Regions from separate parts of the Lacticaseibacillus parahuelsenbergensis genome, predicted to be linked through region 2. Evidence: predicted binding sites of a transcription regulator. Region 2 holds the regulator's gene; the other holds the start of a gene.

Region 1 (8,153 bases), 1.5 Mb from region 2:
CGGCTGACAGTTTAATTGCCGGGGCGTTTCAGCAAAAAGGCGATCTGCAGCGGGCGATTGCTACCAGCCAAAGTGGGCTGATGCAGGATCTGAGCATTATCATGAGTCAATTAACGAACTACATGACGTTGCTAGGGAAGGATCCTGAGCGACTAAAAGCTACCTATCAGCGGGGACAGGCGATTGCCGAAGCCTTTGAGCTTGTGACCCTGAATCCAGCAGTTTGGACCAACTTTCAATTGGTAGCGTTAAATGGCTTTGCCCAGCACCACCAAATCAAAGCGGTCACGACAACATTGCGGCTGTTTGTGCGGGCGATGGCGACAACAAAAATGACGTGGCAACTGCACGGCGATCAATACTTTGATGCGATCGATCCGTGGCTGAATCAATTGGATCTGGGCCCGCAGACACCACGCGTATCGGGTCAGGCAAAGCAGGCTTTGATCGATGTCGTTTTGAATAACCCGGTGCTGAAACCTTTGCGGAAGCAGCCGAAGATTGAGCCATTGCTAAAAGAATTGGAACAGATCAAAGCGCGGAAATAGGCAGCTGGCTGAGTCTGAGTAAGTTTTGGGAATGCAAAAAGAGTGAAGGCTAAAACTAACGACCATCACGAATTTTTGGAGGAGTTGAACAACATGAATGCTAATTGGGAAGTTTTCACGACATACTGGCCGTTTTTGGTGCCATTGATCATTTTAGAGTTTGGGTTAATGATTGCTGCGGTAATTCAGGTATTGCGCCATCCGCACTATCGCATAGGCAACCGTGTGTTTTGGCTGGTGATTGTTATCTTCATCCAAATCATCGGCCCCATTGCGTATTTTGTCTTTGGACGGGAGGATCAGCAGTGAGCATTTTGACATTGCAACACGTCAGCAAGCATTTTGGCAACAAACAGGTGCTTCAAGACCTTAATTTAACGGTGCCGACCGGATCGATTTATGGCTTTGTCGGGGAAAATGGTGCCGGGAAGACCACCACTATGAAACTGATTCTGGGTTTGGATCGAGCGGATGGTGGCGAAATTGACGTTGCCGGGGAACGGGTACATTTTGGTCAAACTGCCACGAATCGCCAGACGGGCTACTTGCCGGATGTGCCTGCATTTTACGGATACATGACCGCCACGGAATATTTACGAATGTGTGGGCAATTGACGGGTTTGCGGGGGACAGCGTTGGCCTCACGGGTCACCACGATGCTGAAGCGAGTTGGGTTGGCAAAAGCTTCGCAGCGCATTGGCGGCTTTTCTCGCGGGATGCGGCAGCGGCTTGGGATAGCGCAGGCGCTGTTAACGATGCCCAAGCTGTTGATCTGTGACGAACCGACTAGTGCTCTTGATCCCCAAGGGCGAACCGATTTTTTAGAGTTGCTGGCGAGTTTGCGTGGACAGACCACCATCTTGTTTTCGACGCATATATTGAGTGATGTGGAACGCATTTGCGATCATGTCGGGATTCTGCATCGTGGCCGATTGCAAGTTAGTGCCTCGCTGGCTGACTTGAAACAGCAGTATGCAAAGCCCCGAGTGCAGCTGACTTTTGAGACTTCGGCACAAGCACTAGAGGCGGCAGTCATACTAGCGCCGCAACAACATCGTGACCATGTGCAGCAGGTGACGCAAAGTGCCAGTGAAGTGACCGTTGCTTACACAGGTGCCTATGCCGCTGCTGCTGACCAGATTTTAACCACACTGCTAGCAGCGCGGTTGATCCCGCTGACTTTCAGCCAACAGGAAGCCAATCTTGAACAGATTTTCATGGAGGTGGTTCAATGACAGCCGCAGCGATTTTTACCAAAAAGGAATTGCTTGAAAGTTGGCGCACCCATCGCTTCCTGATTTCGACCGTCGTATTTTTAATTTTCGGCATTTTAAGCCCGCTGATGGCAAAATTGTTGCCAGCGCTATTAAAAGGCGGCCTCGGCGGTGTGAAGATTGCCATGCCGACGCCGACTTCATTAGATTCGTGGACGCAATACTATAAAAATATGACCCAAATCGGCATTTACGTCTTTGCGCTCATGCTTGGCGGCTGTGTGAGTCAGGAAATTCAACAAGGTACCTTAATCAACCTTGTCACCAAAGGCTTGCCGCGCTGGTCAGTGATCATCGGCAAGGCATTCGTGGGGTTGCTGCTGTGGCTCTGGTGCGTTGGTAGTGCGTTTTTGGTCACTTGGGCATACACGGCTTATTATTTTCCTGATATTCACAGCCCGCATGTGGTGTTAGCGTTCGTGCCATTGGCAATTTTTGGCATCTTCTTCTTGAGTCTGCTTGTGTTTGGCTCAACGCTCGCATCGAATAACTATGGCGGGTTGCTTTTTACGGTCGTCATCGTGGCGTTGTTGTATCTGGCGCAGATGGTCAAGGAATGGCAGCATTTTAATCCGATCAGCCTCATAAGCGATAATATGAAAATTCTGGTGAACGCGGATGCTTTGACTAAATTGTGGCCGGTAATGGTGATGGCAGTTGTCATTGCGCTCGGATTGTTCTGGGCGGCAATCAAAGTATTGGACCAGAAGAAACTTTAAAAAGTGACGCGGCTGATTGGCAGGACGGACGTAACGATCGATCGTCTTGCGGAACGGTCGCTTTTTTGCTGACACGTTAACCCCGCAACTATGCAAGTTTGTTATGTTCTAAGGCGGATGAGACGTTATTTTAAAAATCAATCGTTAACAATCAAATGATGCAAAACCACTATATCATGTATAGTATTATGTCATTACCTACCAAATTTAGTAGTTTAGTGCTTTCTTTTGAAGAAAAATCCTGTATACTATATATATTGATGCAAGTGGAACAAGTCAGTGTACTGGGGGATTAGCCATGATTGAATTTTATACACAAATCAAGAAACGAGACGGGCGCATCGTTGATTTTGATGCGAGCAAGATCAGCACCGCGATTACAAAGGCGGCGGAGAGCGTGGCAGAGCTGTCACCCAGTGATGTGCTGACGATTGATCACTTGACGGATACGGTGACGGCTAAAATTCGCGATCGCTATCATGATGATGTTGAAATCGCCGAGGTTCAGACGGTGGTTGAGCAGACGCTGATTGCAGCCGAGAAGTATGACTGGGCCGAGGCGTATACGCAATATCGGCTGAAGCGGGATTTGGCGCGTAAGCAGAAGCAAGATGTCAATTACAATGTGGCGAAGCTTGTCAATCGCGACAAGAGCGTGGTGAACGAGAATGCCAATAAGGATAGCCGCGTGTTCTCGACCCAGCGCGATCTCACTGCCGGTGCTGTGGCTAAGGCGGTCGGGCTGAAAATGTTGCCGCCAGCTGTGGCCAATGCCCATTTGCGTGGCGATATTCATTGGCATGACCTTGATTACACCCCGTTTATGGCAGAAACCAACTGCTGCTTAATTGATTTTGACTACATGTTGAATCATGGCTTTTGCATCGGTAACGCCGAAGTGGAGCCGGCCCACTCGATTCAGGTGGCTGTGACCCAGATGACCCAGATTATCGCGAATGTGGCTTCCAGCCAATATGGCGGCTGCTCCAGTGATCGGACGGATCAGGTGCTGGCCCCGTTTGCCGAGAAAAATTATCAGAAACATCTAAAGGAATTCGGCGATGTGATTGATGATCCGGCCCAATTGAAAGCGTTGGCTGTGAAGCAGACCAAGAAGGATATTTATGATGCCTTGCAAACGTTGGAATATCAGGTCAACACCCTTTATTCGACGCAAGGACAGACGCCTTTTGTCACTGTTGGCTTTGGATTGGGCACCAGCTGGATCGAACGGGAAATTCAAAAGGATATTCTGAAAATTCGGATTCTTGGTCTGGGTAAAGAGCGCCGTACTGCGATTTTTCCGAAGCTGGTCTTCACGTTGAAGCGCGGACTGAACCTCAACCCGGAAGATCCCAACTATGACATCAAGCAGCTGGCCATCGAATGTGCCACCAAGCGGATGTACCCAGATGTGGTGTCATACGATACCATCAAGCGGCTGACCGGTTCATTCAAAGCGCCCATGGGTTGCCGCAGCTTCTTGCAAGGCTGGACCGATCCTAAGACCGGCAAGGAAGTCAACGCCGGCCGGATGAACCTTGGGGTGATCACGATTAATCTGCCAAGGATTGCCATGGAGTCCAAAGGCGACAAGGATAAGTTCTGGAAGATTTTTGAAGAACGGATGCGCATCTGCAAGGAAGGTCTGTTGTATAAGATTGAGCGCACCAAACAAGCGACGCCGGAAAGTGCCCCGATTCTTTACAAGTACGGCGCATTTGGCAAGCGTTTGGCTGACACAGACAGCGTCGATGACCTATTCAAAAACGGCCGCGCCACGGTATCGCTTGGTTACATCGGCTTATACGAAGTCGGCACGGTTTTCTATGGTTCAGCATGGGAAAAGAATCCCGAAGCCAAGGCGTTTTCCGTTTCAATCGTCAAGGCGTTGGACGATCATTGCAAAGCCTGGGAAAAGCAGTACGGCTATCATTTTTCGGTTTACGGCACACCGAGTGAGTCGCTCACCGATACCTTCTGCCGCGACGATACCAAGAAATTCGGGATCGTCAAAGACATTACGGACAAGGAATATTACACCAACAGCTTCCATTATGATGTCCGCAAATCACCGACCCCGTTTGAGAAACTCGATTTTGAAAAGGATTATCCGCAGTATAGTGCCGGTGGCTTCATCCACTACTGTGAGTATCCGAACCTGAAACAGAATCCGAAAGCACTTGAGGCAGTTTGGGACTATGCCTACGATAAGATTGGTTATCTCGGCACGAACACGCCGATTGATCAATGCTTCAAGTGTGGCTTCAAGGGTGAATTCACGGCGACAGCGAAAGGTTATGAATGCCCGGAATGCGGCAACCACGACCCGGCAACCTGCGATGTGGTCAAGCGCCTCTGCGGCTACCTCGGCAATCCAAACAAGCGGCCGATGGTTCACGGTCGTCAGGAAGAAATTATCCACCGAAAGAAACATATCACGTTCAGCCTGAATCAGGTGGCTAACCGGCGTGACAAGTAAGATGAAATAGTAACAGCATAGTAAAACGGCGATCGCGAGAAGTTTCCTGCGATCGCCGTTTTGTGTTGGCTGAAATGAGACCTGCGACTTTTTATTTTATTTGACTGCGTGTAAAATGCAAAGCAATTAATTGTTAGATTGAAGCGCTGTTTTGAAGAAGACAAACGATTCGGGGGGTGCAGCATGGTTGCCAATGCATTTACCGCCAGTCAGTGGCAGTCAGCCGAGCAATGGAACAATGGTTGGCTATTTTTCGCTATCGTTGTCATTTTGCTCATTGTGAATATTATTGTAATCATTGGCGTTTATGTCCCGAATCGGTTGAAATGGAAATGGGCAGTTATTGTACCGTTTATTTTCATCTGTCTTGGGTTGGCCAGGTACAGCTGGGTTCGGACAACCAGCGCCGCGAATGTCCAGTTCAATCAGTGGGCCAAGCAGATTACGCCCCAAATACGAGTCAAAAAAGCCTCTTTTTTCCGACTTGTGCCAGTTCCTGATAGCGCCATTGAAGCGTTCCAAGGACTAAATGAGTATCCGGCTTTTAAAACATTGCCCATGTATGCACACCGGCAAGTCACCGCCCCTGTGACTTATTTGGGGCGGAATGCCAACAGCGTTTATTTTAAATGGCAGGGTATGATTTATCGCTACACAGGGACAACGCGCACGGGTGATCACGCTGCTTTAATCGGTTATCGTTTTTGGTTAAAAGACCGGAATTACACGCGACTGGGCTTTGTCAATCCAACTAAAACATTCACCGCCGCTTTAGTGATTCCAAAGGGGCAGGCCAAGCGCATCTATCATCCGGTCAAGCAGATTGTGGTCACGCTTGAGAGTATGGATGGCGATTGGACGACTGAGAAAGTGTACCGGGGGTCTTGATTGGCACCCGGGAAATGCTGGTTTAAACAATACAAAAACGACTCACAAGATTATAGATGTCACAATCTTGTGAGCCGATCAGCTGTATGACAAGAGTCCGCTTAAAGGCTCGCGCCCCAGAGGTTATTGCCAAGTTGTTTGAAAGAAAAGATCTTGTCCCACAGCGTCTTCTCTGTTTCGCTAAACACGAAACCGTCAGATAATTTAATACTTGGCGCCATGTTGAAAAATGCTTGGAGGGTAGCGTAAAAAGAGACGCCCTCACTTTTCTTTATGTCTTTCAAGGCTTGAAGAACATATTTGGCCGTTTCGGAATTGGAATGAGATTCTGTCAACGCATTATTGAGACGTTCCATTGCTTGAACTACTTCGTTCTTTGATACCATGATTGCCACCATCTACTTTTCTAATGACCATGACGTGACTTTCGAAGTTCTTTTCTTTTAAAGACACCGCTATTGTAAAAACGCTTTTAATCAACTGTCAACAATTTGCGATTTGACAGAATCAGATGACAGCTAAGGATTGCCTGAAGGCCGCGGTGCCTCGAGTAAAGACGTTGCTGAAAAGTTGGGCATCAAACCTTTAATCGCGGATTTGATACCTACGAATGGCATTGTACTCATTTCCGTGTTCCGCTTCAGCATTCCTGAACTCAATATCGTTTTGAAGGTTGAGAAAATGCCTGTCCGATACCCCGAAGAAACGCCCCAAACGAATTGAGGTGTCAGCTGTAATCTGCTGGCAATCATGTAGGATATCTTCAATGCGCGAAGTCGGGATGCCAAGGGACTTGGCTAGCGAGTACGCAGATAAATTGAATGGGAGCATGAACTCTTGCTTTAAAATCTCGCTAATTTTTGGTGTTGGGATTTTTTCCATGGTACCCCCTTTTTGATAAATATCCTAATAAAATGATAAAAGATGAAGCTTCTGCTGTCTCAGATGATTATAAGCGTAGTGGAGAAATTAAAGCAATAAGAAACACTCCGATTATTGATCGACAGTTTAGATTCCGAAAACATAGGGATTCTGGTAGAATTACTTGATAACGTAAAAGCTAACCGAATAAGATCTGTTTTAGATGGCAAAGTACAAGGGGACTGGACCTTATTCACAGTTAGTGACGACAAACTGTAGATTCAAAATATTTGTAAAATTCCACTTATAAAGGAGACAGGGTATGAAAATTCTAAAATCAACAGATGAGCAAGAGACTTATATTGAGGACAGATTGGAAGCGTATAACGAAAAAAAGCGTCCGTTAACCCAAGAAAGGCCTGCGGTGGTTTTTAGTTATACAGCGATGGAGGGACAGGATGTAATCGGAGGCATCATAGGTTACGCTTCCTTGTATAAGATTGGTTACATTGACACCTTGTGGGTAAATGAAAAGTATCGTCACAAATCCATAGGAACGCAGCTTCTAAAAAAAGTTGAAGAAGATTTGCGAACCTTTGGGTGTGAGATTGTCCATTTGGAAACATTTGATTTCCAAGGGCCTGAATTTTATAAGGCTAATCATTATACTGAATTTGGTCGATTGGAGTATCCATCCGCTCAAGTAACGGAAATGTTTTTAAAAAAGGATTTGCGGATTACTGAGTAGAACTAGGATGAATAGCGTATCGGTCCGCAGCACCTCTTGTTTTTACAACCAAAACCGTGCTATACTCCAACACGGTGCCAAACCAAGGTGAGTTCGTAACGATCGGCGCGTCAGCGTTCAGAAGGTCGAAGCGACTCGCCATTTTTTTGTGAGCGCGAACCGGCGCGTTCAGAAGCCGGAGTGTAAGTGGCCTTGGGCGTGATGGCGGTCTTTGCCATTGCGCCCAAGGTCCTTACACGCAGGCTTTTGCGCCGGTGAGCGCGTTATAGAAAGCAAAAGACAACCCCGCAATTGCCCTAAATAGAAACGCTCCTTAATGCCCCGTCTCCATCAACCACCACCCCAAAACAAAAACCGCAACCAACACTACCGGCTGCGGCCAAACAAACGATTCAACTGAGCAAGACGTCGCTGATACCCCAAGTTTCAGGACGCCGGCTCAGTGTCTAACTTTTTGGACTTAGCGCGTGCCGTTAATGCTTCCCAATTAACCAGCGGCAGGTGTGCCACGGCACCCAGGATTAAGATCAGTGACCAAGTGAGGATCAGACTCATGGTGACGTCGCCGGTAAAGTGGGCAAGAATCCGGACGCGGGTGTAGGCCATGATGGCGCCGTAAGCAAAGGTGAGCCA
Region 2 (8,153 bases):
ATTGTGACGGCGCTCGTGAGTTATTTATTGGGAGTCACTTTTAAAACTGATTACGTAAACTTTGTTAGTGGCCACCAAATTGTTTTCTGGATTATGCTTGCTTTGCCGTTGATTTTGTCCTTCTTTGTCACAGGACGACGGGCACAGGCAAGTCCGGGTTACGCAACGTTGATGTTTTATCTGATGTCCGCAAGCTTTGGATTTACCTTTGCGAGTGTGGCAATGGTTGCGCGGACCTCGAATCTTGCAGTTGCATTAGCAACAACGGCAGTGGTCTTTCTGGTCATGTCGATGGTCGGCCATTTTGGCAAGCGTGATTTGAGCAAGGCTGGCAACATTGCAATAGTTGCGTTGGTTGGCGTAATCCTGATGTCGTTAGTTAACATGTTTATGGGTTCGGGTGGTATTCAAATGTTGATTTCCTATGCGGTTCTGATCATCTTTATCGTCTTGACCGCTTGGGATACACAACGGTTAAAGAACCTATACCTGACAACTGGCAGTGACGGTCAGGCGGCTATTTCGGAAAATTCCTTGGCTGTTGTCGGAGCATTGATGCTCTATCTTGATTTCCTGAACCTATTCACCGCCATTCTGCAGATTCTGGGCGTTGGCAACAATAATAATTAAATGTATTCAAAAGCTGGCTGAACGCCGGCTTTTTTTCTACCCAAAACTAACGCTAGTAGCGAACCGCCAAATATGACCCACCCGCCAAAAAGGCCTAGAATTTGGTACAATGATTGTGACAATTAACTCATGACATCTTCAGAGGTGGTCTGAGAAGAAAAGGAAGCTCATATATGACGAGTCAAACTAAATTATTGCTGATTGACGGCAACTCGATTGCGTTTCGCGCTTTTTTTGCCTTATATAATCAGCTCGATCGGTTCACCAATCAGGATGGGCTGCATACGAATGCGATCTATGCGTTCAATAACATGCTGGAAATTGTTTTGAAGTCTGTTCAACCGGACGCGGCATTGGTGGCATTTGACGCCGGTAAGACCACGTTCCGCACCGCGAAGTACGCTGATTATAAAAGTGGCCGGGCCAAGACACCAAGCGAGTTATTGGAACAGCTGCCGTATATCAAAGAATTGCTTGACGATATGGGCATTCAGCATTATGAATTAAAAGATTACGAAGCTGACGACATCATCGGAACCATGGCGAAGCGGGCAGATGACGCTGGCTGGCAAACGACGATCGTGACCGGTGATCGAGACTTGACCCAATTGACCACCGACCAGACGACAGTGCAGGTGACTGTCAAAGGCGTCAATGAACTTGAAGCGTATACGCCGGAGCATGTTAAAGAAAAGCTGGGGATTACGCCGACACAAATCATCGACCTGAAAGGCTTAATGGGTGACACCTCTGACAATTATCCTGGGGTTACCAAAGTCGGCGAAAAAACCGCGTTGAAATTGCTGAAGCAGTATGGCAGCATTGACAACCTTTATGCGAATATTGACGGGATGAAAACGTCCAAGTTGAAAGAGAATCTTATCAATGATAAGGATAAGGCTTATCTCAGTAAGCAACTTGCCACGATTGATCGCGATGCTCCCGTCACAGTCGATTTGGCGGATGTCACTTATTCCGGTCCCGATTTAGCTAAACTGCGGGAATTTTATACCAAGATGAACATGAACTCGTTACTGAAAAAGATCGGCGGGGATGTGGCTAAACCTACGCAGCCGGTTCATTTTTCGGTGCTGGATGATAAGTCCATTTTGGCCCTGACGAAAATCACGGAACCAATCACTTTTGAAATCGAAATGTTGGACGACAATTATCATATTGCCGACCAGATTGGTTTTTTTATTGGCACGAAAGACGAAACGTATGTCAGCACGGACGTTTCCTTGCTGACGATTCCCGAAGTGACCAAATGGCTAGGTGATTCGAAGCGGGATTTGACGGTGTTCGATGGCAAGCGCAACATTGTGGCTGCCCATCGCTTAGGATTAGAGTTACCGGACATCGCGTTTGATGTTTTACTGGCTTCATACTTGATCAATCCGGACGAAAATAGCAATGATTTAGGCAAAATCGCCGAAGACCATGATTATCACGACTTGCCGCGGGATGAAGATGTTTATGGCAAAGGAGCCAAGCGCCAAGTACCAGAAGATAAAAAGCTATTTGCCCAATTTGCCCGCAAGTCAATGGCACTTTTTGCGTTACGTCCCGACTTAACCGAAGATCTGGCTAAACAGGAACAGACCGATCTTTTCACGGACATGGAAATGCCATTGGCGCGCGTGTTGGCAGAGATGGAAATTCAGGGAATCACGCTTGATGCCCAGACCTTAAAAGATATGGGTACAGAGTTTTCACAAAGCATCAAGGTGCTGGAAGAAAAGATTTATGGTGAGGCTGGCGTTAAGTTCAATCTGAATTCGCCAAAGCAACTGGGCGAGATCTTATTTGAAAAGCTGAATCTGCCGGTCATCAAGAAGACCAAGACAGGTTATTCTACCAGTGTCGATGTCTTAAACGAGCTAAAGTCTGCCAGTCCAATTGTTCAGGATATTCTGGATTATCGCGGGTGGGCTAAGTTGAATTCGACGTATGTTGTGGGGTTACTGAAGGCGCAAATGCCGGATCACAAGATTCATACCCGTTACTTGCAGACGTTAACCCAGACCGGCCGCTTAAGTTCCGTTGATCCGAATATGCAAAACATTCCAGCGCGAGACGAAGGCAAAATCATTCGGAAGGCGTTTGTGCCGTCCCATCCTGATTGGCAGATTTTTAGTTCGGACTATTCGCAAATCGAATTACGCGTGTTGTCACATATTTCCGGTGACGAAAATATGCAACAAGCCTTTAAAAATGGCGTCGATATTCATGCCAACACAGCGATGAAGATTTTTGGCTTGGATTCACCGGATCAAGTCACGCCGGATATGCGACGGCAAGCCAAGGCAACTAATTTTGGAATTGTTTATGGTATTAGCGACTATGGCCTGGCACAGAATATCGGAATTTCGCGTAAGCAAGCCAAAGCTTTCATTGATGGCTATTTCGAGCAGTATCCTAAGGTTCATGATTACATGGCCAATATGGTTAAAAAGGCGCGCGAAGACGGTTACGTCGAGACACTGTTCCATCGCCGCCGCTATTTGCCGCAAATTCATTCACGTAACTTTAATTTACGTAAATTTGCTGAGCGCACCGCGATGAACACGCCGATCCAAGGCAGTGCAGCGGACATTATCAAAGTTGCAATGATTCGCATGCAAAAAGCGTTAACCGATGCCCATCTGCAAGCCAAAATGCTGTTGCAAGTGCACGATGAACTCATTTTTGAAGCTCCCACCTCAGAAATGGAACAGCTTGGCAAACTTGTGCCTAAGATCATGGACTCTGCCGTGCAACTGGACGTGCCGTTGAAGGTCGATAGCCACTACGGCCCGACTTGGTTTGATGCAAAATAAGGAGAACGGGAATGCCAGAGTTACCTGAAGTCGAAACGGTTCGCCGTTCATTATTGCCACTTATCAAAAACAAACGGATCACCGCGATTAGTACGAATTGGGCGAAAATTCTGATTAATGGCTTGCCAACTTTTCAAAAAGAAGTCGTCGGCGCTGCTGTCACCACGATCGATCGCCGGGGAAAATACCTGTTGATTCGGCTGAACAACGGTGAAACCATTGTCAGCCATTTACGCATGGAAGGTCGCTATTACGTCGTTAGCGATGACCATACGCCATTTGACAAGCACGATCATGTGACTTTTACGTTCCAGGATGGAAGCCAACTGCGCTACCGGGATTTACGCAAGTTTGGCCGCATGCGCTTGATTCATACTGGTCAGGAACAATCGGTGCCGGCGTTGGCAAAATTAGGTCCGGAGCCGACCCCTGCGACGTTTGACGAGGCGGCGTTTGCCCAAAAACTAAAACGCCATCATAAAGCGATCAAATCGGTTTTACTGGATCAGACCGTTGTTGCCGGTATCGGCAATATTTATGCCGACGAAGTTTTATGGTTGAGTCGTTTGAATCCATTGCAGCCAGCTGATACGCTGACAAAAAAAGAAATTCATACCTTACATGACAATATTATCAAGGAGTTAGATGCTGCCCTTGCTGCTGGTGGCACCAGTGCTCATACCTACGTGGATGCAAAAGGTAACCGCGGCTCTTTTCAAGATGCCTTGCATGTTTACGATCGGGAAGGGACGCCTTGTGATCGCTGCGGCACACTCATTGTTAAAATCAAAGTCGGCCAACGCGGTACCCACTATTGTCCCCACTGCCAACCTCTGCATCAAAGGAGGCGTCCGGCATGACCTATTTATTGGGTTTGACAGGCGGTATTGCCTCAGGAAAGTCAACGGTGAGTCGAGTCTTTAAAGCAGCTGGCTATCCAGTCGTAGATGCCGATGTGATTGCGCGCCGGATTGTCGAACCCGGTCGGCCTGCACTCGCCCGCATTGTCCAGGCATTTGGGCCACAAGTGCTGCGCGCGGACGGTAAACTCAACCGTGCCAAGCTTGGTGAGATTGTCTTTTCCCAACCGCGACGTTTGGAGGCGCTGAATCAAATTAATCGACCGTACCTGCGCGCGGCGATTAATCAAGCGTTAGAGCAGGCAAAAGCCGGCGGTGCTGCGATTGTAGTTGGCGACATTCCACTTCTTTATGAAGCTGATTATGCCGATGCATTCGATGGTGTTGCTGTGGTCACCGTTGCTCCTGATGTTCAACTGGCCCGGCTGATGGCCCGCGATGGTTTGACAGAAGCCGAAGCCAAAGAACGCATTGCATCACAGATACCCTTGGCGGAAAAAGCGGCCATGGCTGATTTTGTCATTGACAATAACGGAAAATCAGAAGCAACGATTGCCCAAGCGAAAGCCTTAATCCGCCAGTTACAGCACCTATCATAAGCGGCGTGTGCGTGCTATAATTAATTATCAAACTTTGATTAAGAAGGTGGAGTCGTGCAATGTCCCCATTGCCATCATAATAGTTCGCGGGTCGTTGATTCGCGTCCCACAGACGGCGGTCGGGCGATCCGACGCCGGCGCGAATGCGAGAATTGCGGGTTTCGCTTCACGACTTTTGAACGAGTCGAGCAAACCCCGTTATTGGTAATTAAGAAAAATGGTACCAGAGAAGAGTTCAATCGTGAGAAGATTCTGAAAGGGCTGATCCGGGCCGCAGAAAAACGACCGGTCACCATGGAGCAGATGCAAGGGATCGTTGATTCGGTTGAAAACCAATTGCGTGCGATTGGTGAAAATGAAGTTTCCAGTCAAGCCATTGGCGAGTATGTCATGTCCAAGCTAGCAGATGTTGACGACGTGGCTTATATTCGCTTCGCCAGTGTTTATCGGCAGTTCAAAGATATGTCCGTCTTCATGCAAGAGCTTCAGGATATGATGAAGAAGGAAAAGACTAAGAAATAGTGAGCGCAAAACAAGCGGACCTGGGGCAGTTGTCTCAGGTCCGTTGTCTGAAAAGAGGTGAATTTGCTATGCAGCGTCCGGATACGTTTATGCCACAAGCAGGCTTTGTGTTGACCAAGGCAGGTTATTTTAGCGACTTTGATGAAAAGATCGCCATCTCGCTTTATCAACCGCTCGTGGGGCCGATTGCCATGGCGCTTTATCTAAGTCTATGGCAGGAAGTCAAAGACCGCGCTTTGGTGACGGATCGGCGCCCGCAACTCTGGCTATTGGATTTGTTGGATATCGACATCGATCAACTCTTTGTGGCTCGCGTCAAACTGGAAGCAGTCGGCTTATTGCGAACTTATACGCAAGTCGATTCCCTAGGACGCTATTACGCGTATGAACTTTATCCGCCAGTGCAGCCAGATGCCTTTTTTAAAGATGATTTGATGGGCCTGTTGCTTTATGACAAGGTTGGTGAAAAACGGTATGACGAACTGGTTGCACAGTTCAGTCTGAAACCGGTTCGCCGCCCGGAATGGCAGGAGATCACGGCAAACTTTTTGGACGTGTTTCGCTTTGACCACAACTTAAGCGGGGAACCAAGTGCGGTGGTTGCCGCCAAAAAGGCAATGGCTCAAAATCAGCCTCAACTACCGCGGCTTGGTAATGGCGAAGGCTATGACTGGGAACTTTTGCAATCGTTGTTAGCCAACAGCAATATTCAGTCAGGTCAATTAGCCAAACACCAAGAGGCACTGTATCAAATCGCCGGGTTTTACGGGATTCAACCACCTGACTTTGCGCGGCTGATTAGTCGAGCGACGGATGTGATGACGGGCAAAATCGACTTGAACGCGTTGCGGCGGCTGGCCGAGCAAAGTTATACCCGCCAGCAACCTCAAACTAAGCCGCAACCAGTGGCAACCAAACCGCCAAAAGTGGCCAGTGCCGACGAAGCGCTGCTGAAACGGGCCAAAAGCATGCCGCCACGCCAGTTTTTAACCGCAACCAAGCAGGCTAAAAATGACCGGATGTATCCGGCCAATAATGAATTGCGCGCGGTACAGAGCCTTAGTGAACGCAACGTTTTTGATGCCCCCACCATTAATATTTTGATTGATTATATTCTCCGAACGAATGACAGTATCAATCAAGCTTTGATGGATGCGATCGCAAACAGCTGGTTGAAGGCCAATGTGACGAGCCCGGAAGCAGCGTTACAGCAGATTCATACGTTTGAAGAGCAAAAAGCAACTGGAAAAAGGCGTTTTCAAAGCCAATCCAAAGGTGTGCGGCAGGAAAAGCTGCCAGATTGGGCTAAGGAAGGCTATCAACCCAAGAAGAAAAAGGTCAGCGAAGCAGATCGCCAGACGTTGGCTGCCCAGTTGGAAAAGTTACGACAACTTGGCGATAAGGGAGGGACAAACTAATGGAAGATATGCGCAAACGCTTGGCAATGCTAATGGATTCCCGGCAGTGGCGGGAGCGGTATTTCAAAATGGTCAAGGCAGCCTTGCAGGATCCTGATGTCCAGACCTTCCTTAAGCAACACGAGGCAGAATTAGCTGACGATGCGATTGATCGCGGCACGGCCAAAATCTATGAATTCGTCAGTGAGCGGAACAAGATTGCCCGTGGTGAATTACCATTGGCGCCTGGCTATCAACCCACGTTAGTCGTTGCCAACGGGCTGATCGATGTCGCTTATGAGCCGACAGATGCAAAGCTTGCGGCTGACGAAGAGGCCAAGCAGGCGTCGCTAGTGACCTCTGTTAATATGCCTAAAGATATTCACGATGCAAGTCTGACAAGTTACGATCCGACCGATGAGCGGGTGGATGCGCTTTTGGCCGCAAACCGGTTTGTATTGGCAGTGGTCGCCGATCCCAAAACATTTCATCAAGGCTTGTATCTAAGCGGTCCATTTGGTGTCGGTAAAACCTATTTGTTAGGTGCCATTGCCAATGATCTTGCCAGCAAAGGCGGCATTGCCACGACGCTGATTCATGTCCCGACCTTTGTTGTTGAAATGAAGAGTGCCATTGGCAGCAACACGGTGTTGAAAAAAATCGATAGCGTCAAACGTGCGCAAGTGCTGATGCTTGATGATATTGGTGCCGAAAGTATCAGTCCCTGGGTGCGGGATGATGTGCTTGGCATCATTTTGCAATACCGCATGCAGGAAAAAATGCCGACGCTGTTTAGCTCCAACAAAAGCATGGCCGATTTAACCGAATCTTTGGCCGGGACTGACCGCGGTAATTCCGAAATGCTAAAAGCCCAACGCGTCATGGAACGGATCCGTTTTCTCGCAAAAGAAGTAACGGTCGGCGGAGAAAATCGACGCAATCCGCTGGCTAATTAAGTGCGACTCCAAAAAGAATAACGCAATTTTCAGAAAACCGCTTGCACCCAGCCGCGCAATGTGGTTCAATGTAGCTATCGAAGACGGAAGCAATAAAGGATCATCCGACAGAGAGCAAGGCCGCGGCTGAAAGTCTTGCAAGATCTGATCCGAACCACTTCTTGAGATTGCCGAAAGGCCCAGTTGCGCAGGTTACGCGTTAATGAAGTGGCCCGCAGCAAGACTGTCGGCAACCTGGGTGGAACCGCGATCACAAATCGTCCCTGATGTCTCTTAGGAGATGTTAGGGGCGATTTTTTTGTGAGCGTGAGCCAGCCCGGTTAGAAACCGGAGTGTAAGTGGCCTTGGGTGTGATGGCCGGTCTTTGGCC

What was found. The regulator NrdR, encoded in region 2, represses ribonucleotide reductase genes. The targets are predictions, from matches to a motif close to ACACNATATATNGTGT.
Positions count from the first base shown of each region.
Region 1: nrdD (anaerobic ribonucleoside-triphosphate reductase) is a predicted target of NrdR. The motif match lies at 2,708-2,723, and genes of this name have one in related genera.

Region 1 is NZ_CP132482.1:143,196-151,348, forward strand. It holds gene LACPH_RS00650 (helix-turn-helix transcriptional regulator) at 1-548, shown strand, start outside; gene LACPH_RS00655 (PLDc N-terminal domain-containing protein) at 642-857, shown strand; gene LACPH_RS00660 (ABC transporter ATP-binding protein) at 854-1,783, shown strand; gene LACPH_RS00665 (ABC transporter permease) at 1,780-2,541, shown strand; gene nrdD (anaerobic ribonucleoside-triphosphate reductase) at 2,840-5,023, shown strand; gene LACPH_RS00675 (hypothetical protein) at 5,207-5,911, shown strand; gene LACPH_RS00680 (hypothetical protein) at 6,013-6,297, opposite strand; gene LACPH_RS00685 (HigA family addiction module antitoxin) at 6,497-6,793, opposite strand; gene LACPH_RS00690 (GNAT family N-acetyltransferase) at 7,095-7,520, shown strand; gene LACPH_RS00695 (phosphatase PAP2 family protein) at 7,947-8,153, opposite strand, start outside.
Region 2 is NZ_CP132482.1:1,685,102-1,693,254, reverse strand. It holds gene LACPH_RS07965 (Bax inhibitor-1/YccA family protein) at 1-630, shown strand, start outside; gene polA (DNA polymerase I) at 804-3,449, shown strand; gene mutM (DNA-formamidopyrimidine glycosylase) at 3,461-4,309, shown strand; gene coaE (dephospho-CoA kinase) at 4,306-4,908, shown strand; gene nrdR (transcriptional regulator NrdR) at 4,963-5,430, shown strand; gene LACPH_RS07940 (replication initiation and membrane attachment family protein) at 5,499-6,848, shown strand; gene dnaI (primosomal protein DnaI) at 6,848-7,783, shown strand.